Regions from separate parts of the Sporosarcina sp. FSL K6-3508 genome, predicted to be linked through region 1. Evidence: predicted binding sites of a transcription regulator. Region 1 holds the regulator's gene; the other holds the start of a gene.
What was found. The regulator LexA, encoded in region 1, represses DNA repair genes until DNA is damaged. The targets are predictions, from matches to a motif close to CGAACATATGTTCG.
Positions count from the first base shown of each region.

Region 2: uvrB (excinuclease ABC subunit UvrB) is a predicted target of LexA. The motif match lies at 1,860-1,873, and genes of this name have one in related genera.

Region 1 covers NZ_CP152016.1:1,315,288-1,322,939, reverse strand. The annotation lists gene tkt (transketolase) at 1-1,584, opposite strand, end outside; gene MKX97_RS06135 (DUF896 domain-containing protein) at 1,691-1,927, opposite strand; gene MKX97_RS06130 (recombinase family protein) at 1,994-2,647, opposite strand; gene MKX97_RS06125 (LysM peptidoglycan-binding domain-containing protein) at 2,640-2,957, opposite strand; gene lexA (transcriptional repressor LexA) at 3,155-3,775, shown strand; gene MKX97_RS06115 (aminotransferase class I/II-fold pyridoxal phosphate-dependent enzyme) at 3,823-5,082, opposite strand; gene hfq (RNA chaperone Hfq) at 5,178-5,402, opposite strand; gene miaA (tRNA (adenosine(37)-N6)-dimethylallyltransferase MiaA) at 5,443-6,375, opposite strand; gene MKX97_RS06100 (lysophospholipase) at 6,368-7,288, opposite strand; gene MKX97_RS06095 (glycerol-3-phosphate dehydrogenase/oxidase) at 7,270-7,652, opposite strand, start outside.
Region 2 covers NZ_CP152016.1:2,694,897-2,702,548, forward strand. The annotation lists gene uvrB (excinuclease ABC subunit UvrB) at 1-1,786, opposite strand, end outside; gene MKX97_RS13385 (IDEAL domain-containing protein) at 2,149-2,406, opposite strand; gene MKX97_RS13390 (ABC transporter permease) at 3,074-4,285, opposite strand; gene MKX97_RS13395 (ABC transporter ATP-binding protein) at 4,269-5,015, opposite strand; gene MKX97_RS13400 (HIT family protein) at 5,136-5,561, shown strand; gene MKX97_RS13405 (YtxH domain-containing protein) at 5,689-6,045, shown strand; gene MKX97_RS13410 (HTH-type transcriptional regulator Hpr) at 6,252-6,815, shown strand; gene MKX97_RS13415 (hypothetical protein) at 6,900-7,085, shown strand; gene MKX97_RS13420 (YjcZ family sporulation protein) at 7,129-7,230, opposite strand; gene MKX97_RS13425 (peptidylprolyl isomerase) at 7,376-7,652, shown strand, end outside.

The DNA.
Region 1 (7,652 bases):
TGGCAACACTTTCAGGTTTTGTCTAGATAGTACTAGAACCGTTGGTGTGTCTTTTGAAGAGACGGCTGCATACCAAGCTGCGGACGTTTCATTACCATCAGCAGGACGAATGATTGATAACCCTGGCATAGCGCGTAATGAAGCCAACTGCTCGACTGGTTCATGTGTAGGACCGTCTTCTCCTACCGCCACACTATCATGTGTGAAAACGTACGTTACGGGCAAGCCCATTAACGCAGACAGTCGAATTGCCGGTCTTACATAGTCACTAAATACGAAGAACGTACCACCAAAAACAGAAACTCCGCCGTGTAAAGCCATACCGTTCAATGCAGTTCCCATTGCAAATTCCCGAACACCAAACCAAATATTGCGACCTTCATAGTTCTCAGAAGAGAAGTCTCCTGCATTTTTGATAGATGTTTTATTTGATCCTGCAAGGTCCGCACTTCCGCCAAATAAAGATGGTAAAGTTGAAGCCAGCGCATTAATGGATTCTCCTGAAGCTGAACGAGTAGCTACGGAAGCTCCTGCCTCATAGATAGGCAAGCTTTCTTTCAAGTCAGCGGGAAGTTCATTGGCAATTGCTTTTTTCAACTGTGTTGCCAATTCCTTATGTTCGTTCTCATATTGATCAATCAATTCATTCCATTGTTGTTCTTGTTTAACACCCAGTTCTTCGGACGCTTCTTTGAAACGGTCATATACTTCTTCCGGAACATGGAAGTCTTGATCAAATGTCCATTTATAGTACTCTTTTGTTAATGCTAATTCATCTTCGCCAAGCGGCGCACCGTGCGCATCTGCTTTACCAGATTTATTCGGTGAACCATAGCCGATGACCGTTTTCACTTCGATAATTGTAGGACCGCCCGTTTTTCCTTTAGCTTCTTTAATGGCTTCAGATAGTGAATCGATGTCATTGCCATCATCCACACGCAAGTAATTCCAACCGTAGGATTCAAAGCGTTTCTTAATATTTTCAGAGAAGGACATACCTAAATCGCCGTCAAGAGAAATATCATTGCTATCATAAAGTACAATCAGCTTGTCTAATTGTAAGTGACCAGCTAATGAGATCGCTTCGGCAGCAACGCCTTCCATTAAATCACCATCTCCGCAAAGCGCATATGTGTAATGGTCAACAATATCAAAACCAGGTTTATTGTAAGTTGCGGCTAGATGTTTTTCCGCCATAGCCATTCCCACAGCCATTCCGATACCTTGACCTAATGGACCAGTAGTCGCTTCCACACCTACTGTATGGCCGTATTCTGGATGTCCAGGTGTTTTAGAATCCCATTGTCTGAAATTCTTAATGTCATTAATCGTTAAGCCATAGCCACTTAAATGCAGTAAACTATACAACAGCATAGAGCCGTGACCAGCAGATAGCACAAAGCGATCTCGGTTAAACCATTGCGGATTTGTTGGATTATGGTGTAAAAACTTTGTCCATAAGGTATAAGCCATTGGAGCCGCACCCATCGGTAATCCCGGGTGACCTGAATTTGCTTTTTCAATCGCATCGATTGATAATGTTCGGATTGTTGTTATTGCCAGTTGATCGATTTTTCCGGTCATTCTGTACATCCTTTCCGTCCTGTCTCATCTGATTATTTTTATAAGTATTCCTTCTATAGTGTAGTCAATTACTTAATGAATTACAATATTAATCAGCAGTTGAGACTTAATTTAACGGCTTTTGGTTCTCTCTTGCTTCCTTAACCTTTTCAGGAGTTACATCATTTCCTTCTGCGTCGATCACTTTTACAGATTCAATTGTTTCACGCATGCTTGAACGGAAAGTTTCCAAGTATTCTTTACGCAATTGAGTTTGTTCTTTTGCCTCTTCAATAGATAACCCTGTAGTCTTGGATTTATTTGCCAACTCATTAATACGCTTAATCTTTTTTTCAGATAACATCTTTACACCCTCCAAAATTTCTTCATTTACTAAAATGTAAACAACCTGAAGGAAAAGTGCAAACGATTAGTGTTCCTGCTCTTGAAACTCTTTATATCTTCTATGGACAGTTGCTTTGCTAACCGAATGGCCAAGTCCGTTCAATACTCTCGAAATCTCATCGAATGTCATTCCTTTGTTGCGCAACGCGACAATTTCTTCAATAGGCAATTCGAGTCGTTCTCTTCCTGGGCCCCGGTCGATATTATGCAAGTTACGGGAAGGGTCGTAACCTCTTTGAACCGCTCTTTTCATTCCTCTTCGTATTTTGGCATTATGGAGTTTCCGTTGGTATTCTTCTACAATCGCTAAAATCTCCAGCAGCATCGTATCCATTTCATTTAACTCCAGTGCTCCATTTGTATGGTTTGAAATAACAGCTGTGTTCGATTTAGCAATGACATGCAGGATGGCCACCCTCGCATTGCCTCTTCCTAATCTTGTCTCATCTTGAATAAAGACAGCATCGATTGGTTCTGCTTGTATACGATCCAATAAATTCAACAGACCTTCACGGTCCATATCATAACCGCTCTGGCGATCAGTGAATATACCTACACATCCATAAAACATTTCTGCCGCCAATATTTCCAGCTCTTCCTGCTGTCTGACAATGGATTGTTCTTGACTCTCCTTTTCGGTACTGACCCGACAATAAATTACACACTTTTTTTTATTCATCCGCTTCCTCCCCCATCTCAGCCACACGATGTTCAGCTTGTGGGTTCATTTTAACAGGAAGGCGTAATAATTCACCCGAATTAATTTGATCAGTCTGCAATTCATTTAATGATTTAACTTGTTCAATCCAATGGTGCGCAGGTGTTCCATCTGAATAGTTGGTTGCAAGCCCCCATAATGTGTCCCCGTCATTGATGACAATTTCTAGATAATTATCTTCTTCAGACAGTTTGTCCAATTGATAAGCTGCAACACTAAGAAAAACGATTAATAGTACGATAAAGTAATAATTTTCTTTAAGAAATTTCATGATAAATCCCCCTAGTAGTCTACTTTTTAGAATGCACGTTCGGAATGCTTGTTCTCTATTATAAGAGAACGTACGATTGGCTGTCAAGCAGAATTCGAACCTTTGTTTGATTACTAATCGAACACATGTTATACTATATTCAAAATACTTGAGCTGTATCTCTATTTATTAGTAAACAATTTGAAGAGGTGAATAGATTGAAGAAAATATCTAAAAGACAAGAAGAAATATTAGCTTTTATTAAAGATGAAGTACGGCTAAAAGGATATCCGCCATCCGTGCGTGAAATCGGGGAAGCAGTAGGACTGGCATCTAGCTCCACTGTACATGGTCACTTATCTCGATTGGAAAACAAGGGGTTTATTCGCCGGGACCCTACTAAGCCGCGTGCAATAGAAGTCTTAGACCCGGAAGGACTAGACGAATTAAAGAGCGGCGTCATGCATGTTCCTTTGATCGGTAAAGTTACAGCAGGGACTCCGATTACAACTGTAGAAAATATTGAAGAATATTTTCCATTACCAGATACGTTCGGTTCTTCAGATGATGAGATCTTCATGTTGGAAATCGTCGGTGACAGTATGATCGAGGCAGGTATTTTGAATGGCGACCGTGTCATCGTCAGACAAACACATACAGCTTCCAATGGAGAAATCGTGGTGGCGATGACAGAGGAAGATGAAGCTACTGTAAAACGTTTTTTTAAAGAGAAAGATTACTTCCGCTTACAGCCTGAAAATTCTTCCATGGATCCTATTATCGTGAATCATGTGTCCATACTTGGTAAAGTCGTCGGTGTTTACCGAATGATCCATTAAAAAAAGTGTATCAAGAACCCCTATAGGTTCTTGATACACTTTTTTCTTTAGATTAATTTTCGCTCTAATAATTGCTCCATGGAAGTGAGTACAGCTGTTTTTACATGCTCATACGTTAAACCGCCTTGAATGTAAGCGGTGTAAGGAGGTCGAATCGGACCGTCAGCTGTCAGCTCAATACTGGAGCCTTGTATAAATGTGCCTGCAGCCATGATGACATCATCCGAATAGCCGGGCATATAAGATGGTTCAGGAGCATAGTGCGCATTGATCGGTGAGTTATCCTGGATCATCTGACAAAACTTGATCATTTGTTCTGCTGATGAGAAGTTGACAGATTGAATGAGATCAGTTCTCCGTTCACTATAATGCGGTGTAGTATCCATTCCAAACTGCTCGAAAAATGCAGCTGTAAACAAAGCTCCTTTAACGGCCTGGCTGACTACGTGCGGCGCTAAAAAGAAACCTTGATACATTTCCAACAGCGTATCCAATGAAGCCCCTGCTTCTGCCCCTAGTCCCGGTGATGTCATGCGATATGCACATTTTTCAACGAGTTCTTTCCTGCCTGCAATATAGCCGCCCGTTCTAGCTAGTCCGCCGCCTGGATTTTTTATTAGTGAACCCGCCATCAGATCCGCCCCTACTTCAGTCGGTTCCTGTTTCTCGACGAATTCACCGTAGCAGTTGTCTACAAATATCACGACGTCTTCTTTTATTTTGCGGATTTCCTTGATGATTTCTTCTATTTCATGTATACGGAAGGATGGATTGCTCGAATAGCCTTTTGAGCGCTGAATCGCAACCACTTTGGTTTTTGATGAAATTGCTTGTTTAGCCTTGACATAGTCAACAGCACCGCCTTCCAGCAAGTCAATATGCTGATAGGAAATTTGATAATCTTCCAGTGATCCAGTATCTTTTCCGTTTCCTGACACGATGGAATCCAACGTGTCATAAGGCTTACCCGTAATATAAATTAACTCATCGCCCGGACGCAGAATCCCGAATAAACTGATCGTGATCGCATGGGTCCCAGAGATGATTTGATTCCTGACCAGACAGTCTTCAGCGCCGAAGACATCTGAGTATACCTGTTCCAGTACGTCACGGCCGCTATCGTCATACCCATAGCCCGTTGATCCAGATAAATGAAAATCACTGACACGGTTTTGCTTGAAAGCCTGAAGAACCTTTCGTTGATTGTAGAACGCAATGTCTTCTACTTCCTTTACATACGGTGCAATCAACTGCTCTGCTTCTTGAGATTTCATGAGTAATTCATCATTAATTGGTGCTATTTGCATTTGTAGTACCTCTTTTCAATTTGTTCATCATCTAGTTTAACAGAAGGACTGCAGTTGACCTACTAAAGACCACAAAAAAACAGGCAAGCGCCTGTTTATTGTTCATCTTTTAAAATTACGGGTTTCGCAGGAGCAAATGTTGAAATTGCATGTTTGTAAATGAGCTGCTGCTTGCCTTCCGATTCAAGTAAGACCGTATAATTATCATAGGATTTAATAAGGCCTTTCAGTTGAAAACCGTTTAACAAAAAAATTGTAACGAATGTATTGTTCTTGCGTAATGCATTCAAAAACGTATCTTGCATATTTCCTTGTGCCATTCAATTGCCTCCCTGTCTCTGTTATCTAGTTATTCCATACTCACTTCTGAAAATCCTCTATTATTTTAGAGGTTCTTCTGAAAATTTCATCATTCGATTGATTCGCTTCGACCCATTGGATAGGTAATTTATTGCGGAAGTATGTCAATTGCCTTTTAGCATAGTTCCGAGTGTTTTTTTTGACGGCTTCAATCGCCTGTTCCTTCGTTAGCTGTCCATTAAAATGCGCGATCAACTCTTTATAACCGATCGCCTGAACCGCTTGTGTATCCCTGATTCCGCGCTCCCATAAAGCATGGACTTCCGCATACAATCCCGCCTCCACCATCAAGTCAACGCGTCGGTCAATCCGTTCGTATAACTGTTCTCGAGGTAAATCCAACCCGATCAGCAACTCACGGTACATTGGCTGATTTCCCTGTTGCTGTTCGTGCTCTTGCTTTGTTCGGCCAGTGACCTCCACTATTTCAAGCGCACGAATTAATCGTCGATGATTATTCGGATGGATACTTTCTGCACTTTTCGGATCCAACATTCGCAGCCTGGCATATAAATCATCTGACCCGGACGATTCCAATTCCTCTTCCAACCTTTGACGAATTACTGGATCGGCTGCCTGCTCCGTGAAACGATAATCAAATAAGACTGCTTGTATATACATTCCGCTGCCACCTACGATAATTGGCAATTTTCCTCGTGACTGGATATCCGCAATCCACTCTCTAACGGCTTCTTGGTATTCCGCTACGGAAAAACTTTCTGTCGGTTCTTTCACATCAAAAAAATGATGTGGTACTCCTCTCATTTCAGAAGGGTGGATCTTTGCGGTTCCGATATTTAATTCTTTATAGACTTGCATCGCATCGCCATTGATGATTTCTCCATTAAGAGCAAGCGCAAGAGCTGTACTCAATGCAGTTTTACCGGATGCGGTCGGGCCTACCACTGCAATTACGTCAATTGATTCATTCATAGTGTTTCATCCATCCAATTATATTCTGGAATACTTCAAGGCGATTCGTTTCCTGAAGCATTTCGTGGCGTCCGCCTTCATATAGCTGAACAGTCACGTATTGCAGCCCCGCCTCGTTGAACTGCTTTGCCACTTTCCAAACACCTTTCGCTCGATCACCTACTGGATCGTCTGTACCGGATACCAATAAAATCGGCAGCTCCTTCGGGATATTTCGTACGGATTCTTGATCTTCAATTGTATTCAAACCTTCCAATAAAACGCGAAACAATTGTGAAGTGGGAACAAAACCACAAGCCTCATCCTGTTCATATCCTCTGACTGTTTCACGATCCCTTGATAACCAAGCAAATGATGAACCGTCTTCAGCGAATGGTTTCGAAAAGTTGCCGAAAACCAATTGATTCAAGAATTCATCCGGTTGTTTATTCGGCAAATGATCTTCTCTCCACTCAGCCAGCAGTTTTCCGGCGTAACTGATGATTTTCGAATTACTTCCAGTTCCGGATAAGATCACTTTATCCACTACATTTCCATACAACTGAATAAAACGTCTGGCTACAAATGACCCCATACTATGTCCAAAAAGAACTACTGGAAGGTCGGGATATTCGTGCTGATAAAACTGGATGACTTCAAACACATCATCAATTAAATGATCAAAAGAGACTTGATCGCCAAGATCACCGTATGGCAGCTTATTTTCTCCAGCTGTTTTGCCGTGGCCTCTTTGATCATGTATCACCACAACATAGCCCTGTTCTACTAAATAATTAATGAACTCTCCATATCGTCCGCTGTGCTCTGCAATTCCATGTATAAGATGTACACGTGCTTTTCCGGATTCAGCAGACTTATGGAAGCTACTATACAGTTTTGTCCCGTCTCTCGCCTCTATCCAATACTCTTCCAATTAGCGCCACTTCCTTTCGCTTCCGCAATTGCATTCATCAGATCATTTACATATACCGTTTTCTCATTATCCGTGTAATGCAGCAAATTTGCCATATAGTCGGTTACTTGCTCCGCAAAAGTCTCCACGACATCGATTTGGAAATACAAATCGCCTTTTCGGCGAATAAAGAAGTCACTTGGTGATGTGACCATTTCATAATGAATGCCATATAGAATTTCTGCCCGCAAACTAATTGGCAAGCTATTCGTTTCCGCAGAAATAGAGTGGGCAAACTGAAATACTTTATCACTATTTCTCCCATAAAATGAAGCAATCCGAGCACCTTGCTGTACAGTTAAACCGTAGTGTGGTGCACTCACCG
Region 2 (7,652 bases), 1.4 Mb from region 1:
TTACTTCGCGTATCGGCTTTATAATTGTTTGTGGTGTAATGCCATGCTCTTTATTGTACGTAAGCTGTATTTCCCGGCGTCGTTCTGTTTCCCCAATCGCTTTTTCCATTGAATCCGTCATTTTGTCTGCGTACATAATTACGCGTCCTTCAGAATTACGCGCCGCCCGCCCAATCGTCTGGATTAGAGCACGTTCAGAGCGCAGGAATCCTTCTTTGTCGGCATCCAAAATAGCCACTAACGAAACTTCCGGTATGTCGATCCCTTCCCGCAGCAAGTTGATACCAATCAGTACATCGTATGTGCCAAGACGCAATTCTCGTATGATTTCAGTACGTTCAAGCGTCTTCACTTCCGAATGAAGGTACTGCACCTTTATACCGATATCCTTCAAGTAATCCGTCAGATCCTCCGACATTTTCTTCGTCAGTGTCGTAATCAATACGCGTTCATCACGTTCAATGCGCAACTGAATTTCATCCAATAAATCATCGATCTGCCCCTCAATCGGACGCACTTCGATGATCGGATCAAGCAGACCCGTCGGACGGATGATCTGCTCAATCATCTTATCTGTATGCTCAATTTCATAAGGACCCGGCGTAGCGGAAATATACATCGCCTGACTGATATGCTTCTCAAATTCCTCGAACATCAACGGACGGTTATCAAGAGCGGACGGTAAACGGAAACCGTGTTCTACCAATACCTTCTTACGAGCTTGGTCGCCATTGTACATGCCTCGGATTTGCGGCAGCGACACGTGGCTTTCATCGACTACTATCAAGAAATCATCAGGAAAATAATCGAGCAGCGTATACGGTGTCGCTCCCGCCTCTCGTAACGTCAGATGTCTTGAGTAGTTTTCGATACCCGAACAAAAACCCATTTCACGCATCATTTCCAAATCATAGCGTGTCCGTTGCTCCAATCGTTGCGCTTCCAGCAATTTATCGTTCTCACGTAAATATTTGAGTTGTTGCTCCAATTCAATTTCTATATTTTCGATCGCCTTCAACAATTTCGCTTCCCGCGTTACGAAGTGGGAACCTGGGAAGATCGCTACATGATCCCGATCGCCAATCACTTCACCTGTCAAGGCGTCTACTTCCCGAATGCGTTCAATTTCATCCCCGAAGAATTCAAGACGAATACAGCGTTCGTCGCGTGAAACCGGAAATACTTCCACTACATCTCCTCTGACTCGGAATGTTCCGCGGGTAAAGTTGATGTCATTGCGCTCATATTGAATGTCTACCAGTTTGCGCAATAATTCATTGCGCGGAATTTCCATGTCTCTTCGCAGTGACAGAACCATCTCGTTATACTCTTCAGGAGAACCGAGACCGTAGATACAAGATACGGATGCGACAATCAGCACATCATTACGTTCAAATAAGGAACTGGTCGCAGAGTGCCGCAGTTTATCAATTTCATCATTGATAGAGGAATCTTTCTCAATATACGTATCCGTCTGCGGTACGTACGCTTCCGGCTGATAAAAGTCATAGAAGCTGACAAAATACTCGACAGCATTGTCAGGAAAAAACTCTTTAAATTCACTATATAATTGGCCAGCCAATGTTTTATTATGGGCAATGACCAGTGTTGGTTTATTGATTTCGGTTAGGACGTTGGATACGGTGAAAGTTTTCCCGGTCCCCGTTGCACCTAACAGCGTTTGATGCTTTTTGCCTTCTTTTATACCACCAACAAGGCTCGCGATCGCTGACGGCTGATCTCCTTGAGGTGTATATGGGGCTTGCAATTGAAATGTTTCGTTCAAAAGGTTCCACTCCTATTCTAAAACACCTAGTCCATCTATTTTACCACAGCTACAGTTTTTTCTAAAGAAATAACGAACGTACGTTTTAAGCTAACTATGTATGTATTTTATTGTACCCTTTAAGTCGTTAAAGAAACTCTTGTCGAGAAGGAATAACGAAGCAAATAAAACAGACGGACGCATCAAGGCGCGGCCTGACCGTTTCATTTTTTTGTGAATGCATGCTAGTTAAGCTGCACCTCTTCAGACTAGCCATATACCGCACATGAAATATACATAAGAGGATAATTAATTATCTTCATACAAAAAGAGCTGTTCGAAAGGTCAGATAAAGATGACTTTCCGGACAGCTCTGTCTTATGTTATTTAGGCTGATATTCATATCCTTGTTCTTGAGTGAACTCTTGGAGTTGTTGTGTATACATTTCAAATGCTTCTTCATCGCGACGATCCAACGCGTCATCGATCAGGTTCATAATGCGGGCTTGCGTTTGTTCCCAGTGAATGTGTTGCAGAAACAGATCCCAATAAATTTCATTCAGCAGCTTTTCTGCCTGGAGAGAAGTGCTGTTGTTCCCTACGGCTTTTAAAAATTCAGCATATGAGTTGTTATTGTTCATCTCTCTCACCCCTGATACCTTTTAGTAATTATATATGCAAATAAACCAGAATTGCAACCACATTATGAACTATTCGAACTTTTGAATGATTTCTATATAGTCAGTTAACAATTTACTAGGTATATATATTCAGATAATTCAACTCTATGAAGGTGACTTATAACGAAGCTACTAGACCGACAATTCGACTGCACCATTTTTGAATGGCGAATTCACAGCTGACATTTATTTTTTTCTCGTCGCTCGACTGACAATGGGTTCGGGACAGAGTATGTGTTATGCGTTGTGCTTTGGCACCGCTTCGCCGCTGGGGGATTGCCTCCCGCCAAGAGCCAACTAGCAAAGAACGCTAGCTGTCTCATGGCTACGGCCGACCCCGCAGTTGCGGCTTCGCTAGAATCGTCAAAATAATGAGTGTAGTGTTTAAAATTGAGATAGCCTCAGAATCCGGCTTCTTAGTCGGAGGACAATATACAATTAGATACCCAGTGCTTTCGCTTACTAAACGCAGGCGCCTTACAAGCGGTAGGCGGAGCGATGAGACAGACAGGCGATCTTCCTGACTGGCTCATTGCGGGAGCCATCCGCAAGCGCCGAAGTGTTTTCAGTGACCATACTCCCGCCACACACACTGTGCCTTGCACCTTTTCTAACCTAGCAGCATAAACTAAATTTCTACTTCCTGCTCTTTCGTCAAACGAATAGTAGCCTCACCGATTATAACTGCAACTACTGCAATAAGGACCGGAATCAGACTTAATCCGTACAATGGCAATGCTGCCAACAGGAGGAGGATGGCTTGCAGCATGATTAACTTTCTTACAAGCGCGCGAACAGCCTTACTCTGGGACCTTTCCTCTTCTTCCGGGAAAAGCTGATCCATCGTAAACTCAACTCCGCCTTCAAGCGCCAAGATTAGTTGTACCGCTGTCGCGAATGCTAATGCACCGACGAAGATGAAAGAGACGATAGGTATAGGAATCAGAAATGCACCAAGCGCCGACAATACAGTCAGCCTAAGCCATAGCCAGAATGTGTCGTCGGTCCGGATGAACGTGCGCCCGACAAGATAAGCTTGTACATTTCGGCGTTCGAATCTCGCACTTTTCATTGCGAACTTTAGCCAATTCCGTTTACTGACGGAACCGACTAGATGCGGTACTTCCGTGAAGTAATTGGCAAATCGATAAAAACGCATCATTCGATTTTGTTCCAACTCTATGAACTGCTCATATGGAAATGGCTTTTGAACAGCTTGTTTTTCCCACCACTTTGTATAGAGGATCGCCACTAAGATGCCTGCGATGAACGCAATGGGACTCCAAGTCAATCCGAAATAAATCGCCAAAAACGCCAACACGAAGCGAATCATACGATCTGGCCAGACAAATTCATTGTTGGCAATTCGAACATTGTATTCTGTACCAACAAATAGCCCTTTCAATGCAATAATCAATAACACAGCTAGTATATAGTCAATACCTGTCCCCACTTCCGTAGCTTTCAATAAAGGAAGAGACACGACCACAGCAATGAGCGGCAGAGGTAACTGCGAAAATGTAGACCATGACAGTGAGCGTTTCATGTAACCTGGCAATTGATGTTCTAACGGCAAGAAATAGACGATATCAGCAGGCTTCAGCAATGTCGTGGGTGCAGATTTCATTAAGATCAATGCGATAATGAAGGATACGATCAATGCAGATGGAAAACTGACCGGCACTTCTTTCAACCATTCGCTGTAGGCATATCCGCCCGCTCCGATTGCAAACATGAAGACGATTGCAAGGTGTCCGGTGAATACATAGCGCATATATTTCTGCAATTCATTGACATAATGAAAGAATCGCTGTCCCCAAATATCATGCATGCTGTTCATAATCAGATTCCTCGGTCATCGCAATATATAAATCATCCAACGTTGCATTGGGGCGCCCGAACGCTTTACGCAAATCGTCCATTGTACCGTTCGCCCGGACTCGGCCTTCATGGAGCAAGATGATTCGGTCGCAATATTTTTCCGCTGTCGCAAGGACATGTGTGGACATCAAAATGGATGCACCCGCTTTTTTGCGCTCAATAATTTGATCTAGCAACGCTCGAATCGCCAGCGGGTCTAAACCGACAAATGGCTCATCGATGATATATAGTTTCGGCTCCACTAAGAAGGCACACATGATCATGACCTTTTGCCGCATACCTTTAGAAAAGTGGGCAGGAAACCATTTCAAACGTTGCTCCATTCGAAATTCCTTTAATAACTGTTCCGTACGTATTTCAAATTGTTGCTTGTCCAATCCATACGCCATCGCAGTCAGCTCAAGATGCTCCTGTAAAGTGAGCTCTTCGTATAGAACCGGCGTTTCGGGAATATAGCTGAATGACTGCCGATAATGTGCTTTATCGCTAAATGTTGCTCCGTCAATTTTGATTTGACCTTGTAGAGGATTCATCACACCGATAATATGTTTGATTGTTGTACTTTTGCCCGCGCCGTTCAGACCGATCAAACCAACCAATTCCCCTTCTTCTATCTGGAATGAAAGGTCGTGCAAAACCGGCTTGCGCGTGTAACCGCCTGTTACGTGTTCTAGTTCTAGGATTGCCATTATAGTTCCTCCAATCTTCATTTTCATTTTAGCAAAGAAAATATAAAATTGCTCTGTCTGCCTTCGTTAACTATCAGAAAATATGCTACAATACATCCAAACATGAAAGGAAGTGTAGAAATGACCTCATGTATTTTCTGCAAAATTGTTGAAGGCTCCATCCCGGGTGAAAAAGTTTATGAAGATGAGCATGTCATCGCGTTTATGGATATCATGCCCGTCACTAAAGGTCATGTGCTTCTCATACCTAAAACACACCGTGAAAACTTGTATGAATTGACAGAAGAAGAGGCTTCCAACCTATTTAAAGTCGCTCCTAAAATCGCAAACGCATTGAAAGAAGAATTTCAGCCTGTCGGGTTGAATCTGTTACAGAATAACGGTTCTTTTGCCGGGCAATCTGTATTTCATTTTCATATGCATTTTATTCCTCGCTATGATAAATCGGATGGTTTCCAACCTGAATTCAATTCGAAAGTGGAACAATTCCCAATGGAAGTCGTTTCTGAGTTAGCAAATAATATTAAATTGAGATTACAAGCATAAGATGTTTTGATGAAAGCTTTTCCTTAGGAAAGCTTTCTCCTGCATAATAAATGTACGATCTTTTCTTGCCCATCCGTGGCTTGCATGCTTTAATAAAATAATAACCTTCAAAAGGAGTGTTTTCTACATGAAAGCGTCTACATTCTTTATCGGCTTAGCGGCAGGTGCTGTCACTTCCGCCATTACAGTACTATACTCAACTCCAAAACCTGGCAGCGAGTTGCGATCCAGTGTAAAAACAGCTTCGCTAGAGATGAAAGATAAGTTGAAAGATGTCAGAGGTAAAGTAGCGGATCTAAAGGATTCTGTCACAGATTTGACAAAGGAAACAAAAGAACTGGTTCCAGAAACTGTAGAGGAAATGAAAGACTCCGTAGCCGACTGGAAGCGTTCAACTGAACACAATAAAAAACGTTTGGAAAAAGAGATCTCTGCAATCCAAATTGCTTTAGAGGACCTTGAAAAGTCCATTAGCAATCGTTAATTTGGCTGGATAAATCGCCTCTGTGTATCAGTTCAACCACCTGGCTGATCAAAGTGTAAGGAGAGGCTGCAGAATATCGTCGTGAATGTCGACCATATTCTGTAGGCACTTACACCTAGCATTAGTTATTTTATTATTCCGTCTTTTTTTTTTGTTGCTTTTTTGCTATAATAAATAAAAAGACTGACAAGAAAGCAGGTGCCCCGATGGCAGAGCAGAATATTACACGTAAAGATGCCATGATCTTCAATCAGCGCGTCGCCCAAATGTCCAAAGCATTATGGAAGGCTGTTGAAAAAGACTGGCAGCAATGGATCAAACCTTATGATCTAAATATTAATGAGCACCATATTTTATGGATTGCCTATCATCTAGAAGGCGCCACAATTTCCGATATCGCTAAATTTGGTGTGATGCATGTTTCTACCGCGTTCAACTTCTCTAAAAAACTAGAACAGCGAGAACTCCTCTACTTCTCCAAAAAAAATGACGATCGACGCAATACATATGTGACTGTAACGGAAGAAGGAAAGGACCTGCTGATTAAAATGAACGCCAATTACCATAATGAAGATTACAGTATCCTCCAAGGTTCCTTGCCGATAAGAGATATTTATGGAAAATTCCCAGAGTTCTTAGAGGTAATGTCCGTTCTTCGCAATATTTACGGGGATGATTTCATGGATATTTTCGAACGCGGTTTTCAGAATATCGAGAAGACTTATGAAGATCAAGAAGATTATCTTCAGAAAACAGAAGTGGAAACATAAGAACCACCGTTAATCAATTCGGTTTTTTTCTTTTACTCGCATACTCTGATATGATAATATAGACGCATAATGAGGAGGTTTAAAATGGTTCTCACAATTACCATTCTATTTTCACTGTTCTACTTATTTCAAATTAATAAAATGACATTTGCTCTTTGCCAATCTAGAGAGATTCCAGAAGAGAAGCAGCCGAAAATCTATCGGACTGTTAATATTCTCATCACAATCCTTATCTTGTCTTTATATGTGGAAGTTTTCTTTCACGCTTAAAATGATTATGTATGCCCGCCCCGCTCACGGGGCAGGGCTTTTTTTAATACAAGTACGCTGCACCAACAATAATCAACAAGATGAACAAAACAACAATTAAAGCAAAGCCGGATGTACCTGCCCCGCCGTGATTATAACCGCTCATGAAGGCACCCCCTTTCACACTGTATCTTATGCGAAAGTGGAAAAAAGCGGTTGGGCGTTGTAAAAAGAAGGAACCTTTTTGTTTTTCAAACGTTTTATGCTATAGTGATATCTTGAAATGACATTTAGATTAGGGGAGTTATTTGATGAAAAAGAAAATTTTAGCTTTTACACTTGCAGCATCCGTTGCAGCATTGTCTGCATGTTCAGGCAATGGGGATAGCGAAGTCGTCATGACATCTAAAGCAGGAGATGTGACGAAAGAAGAATTCTATAAAGAGATGAAAGATTCCGTTGGTGAACAAGCATTGCAGATGATTGTTCTCGAAAAAGTTCTTGAAGATAAGTATAAAGTCGATGAGAAAAAAGTTGACGAAGAGTTCGACAAGAATAAAGAACAGCTTGGCGATAACTTCGAAGCCT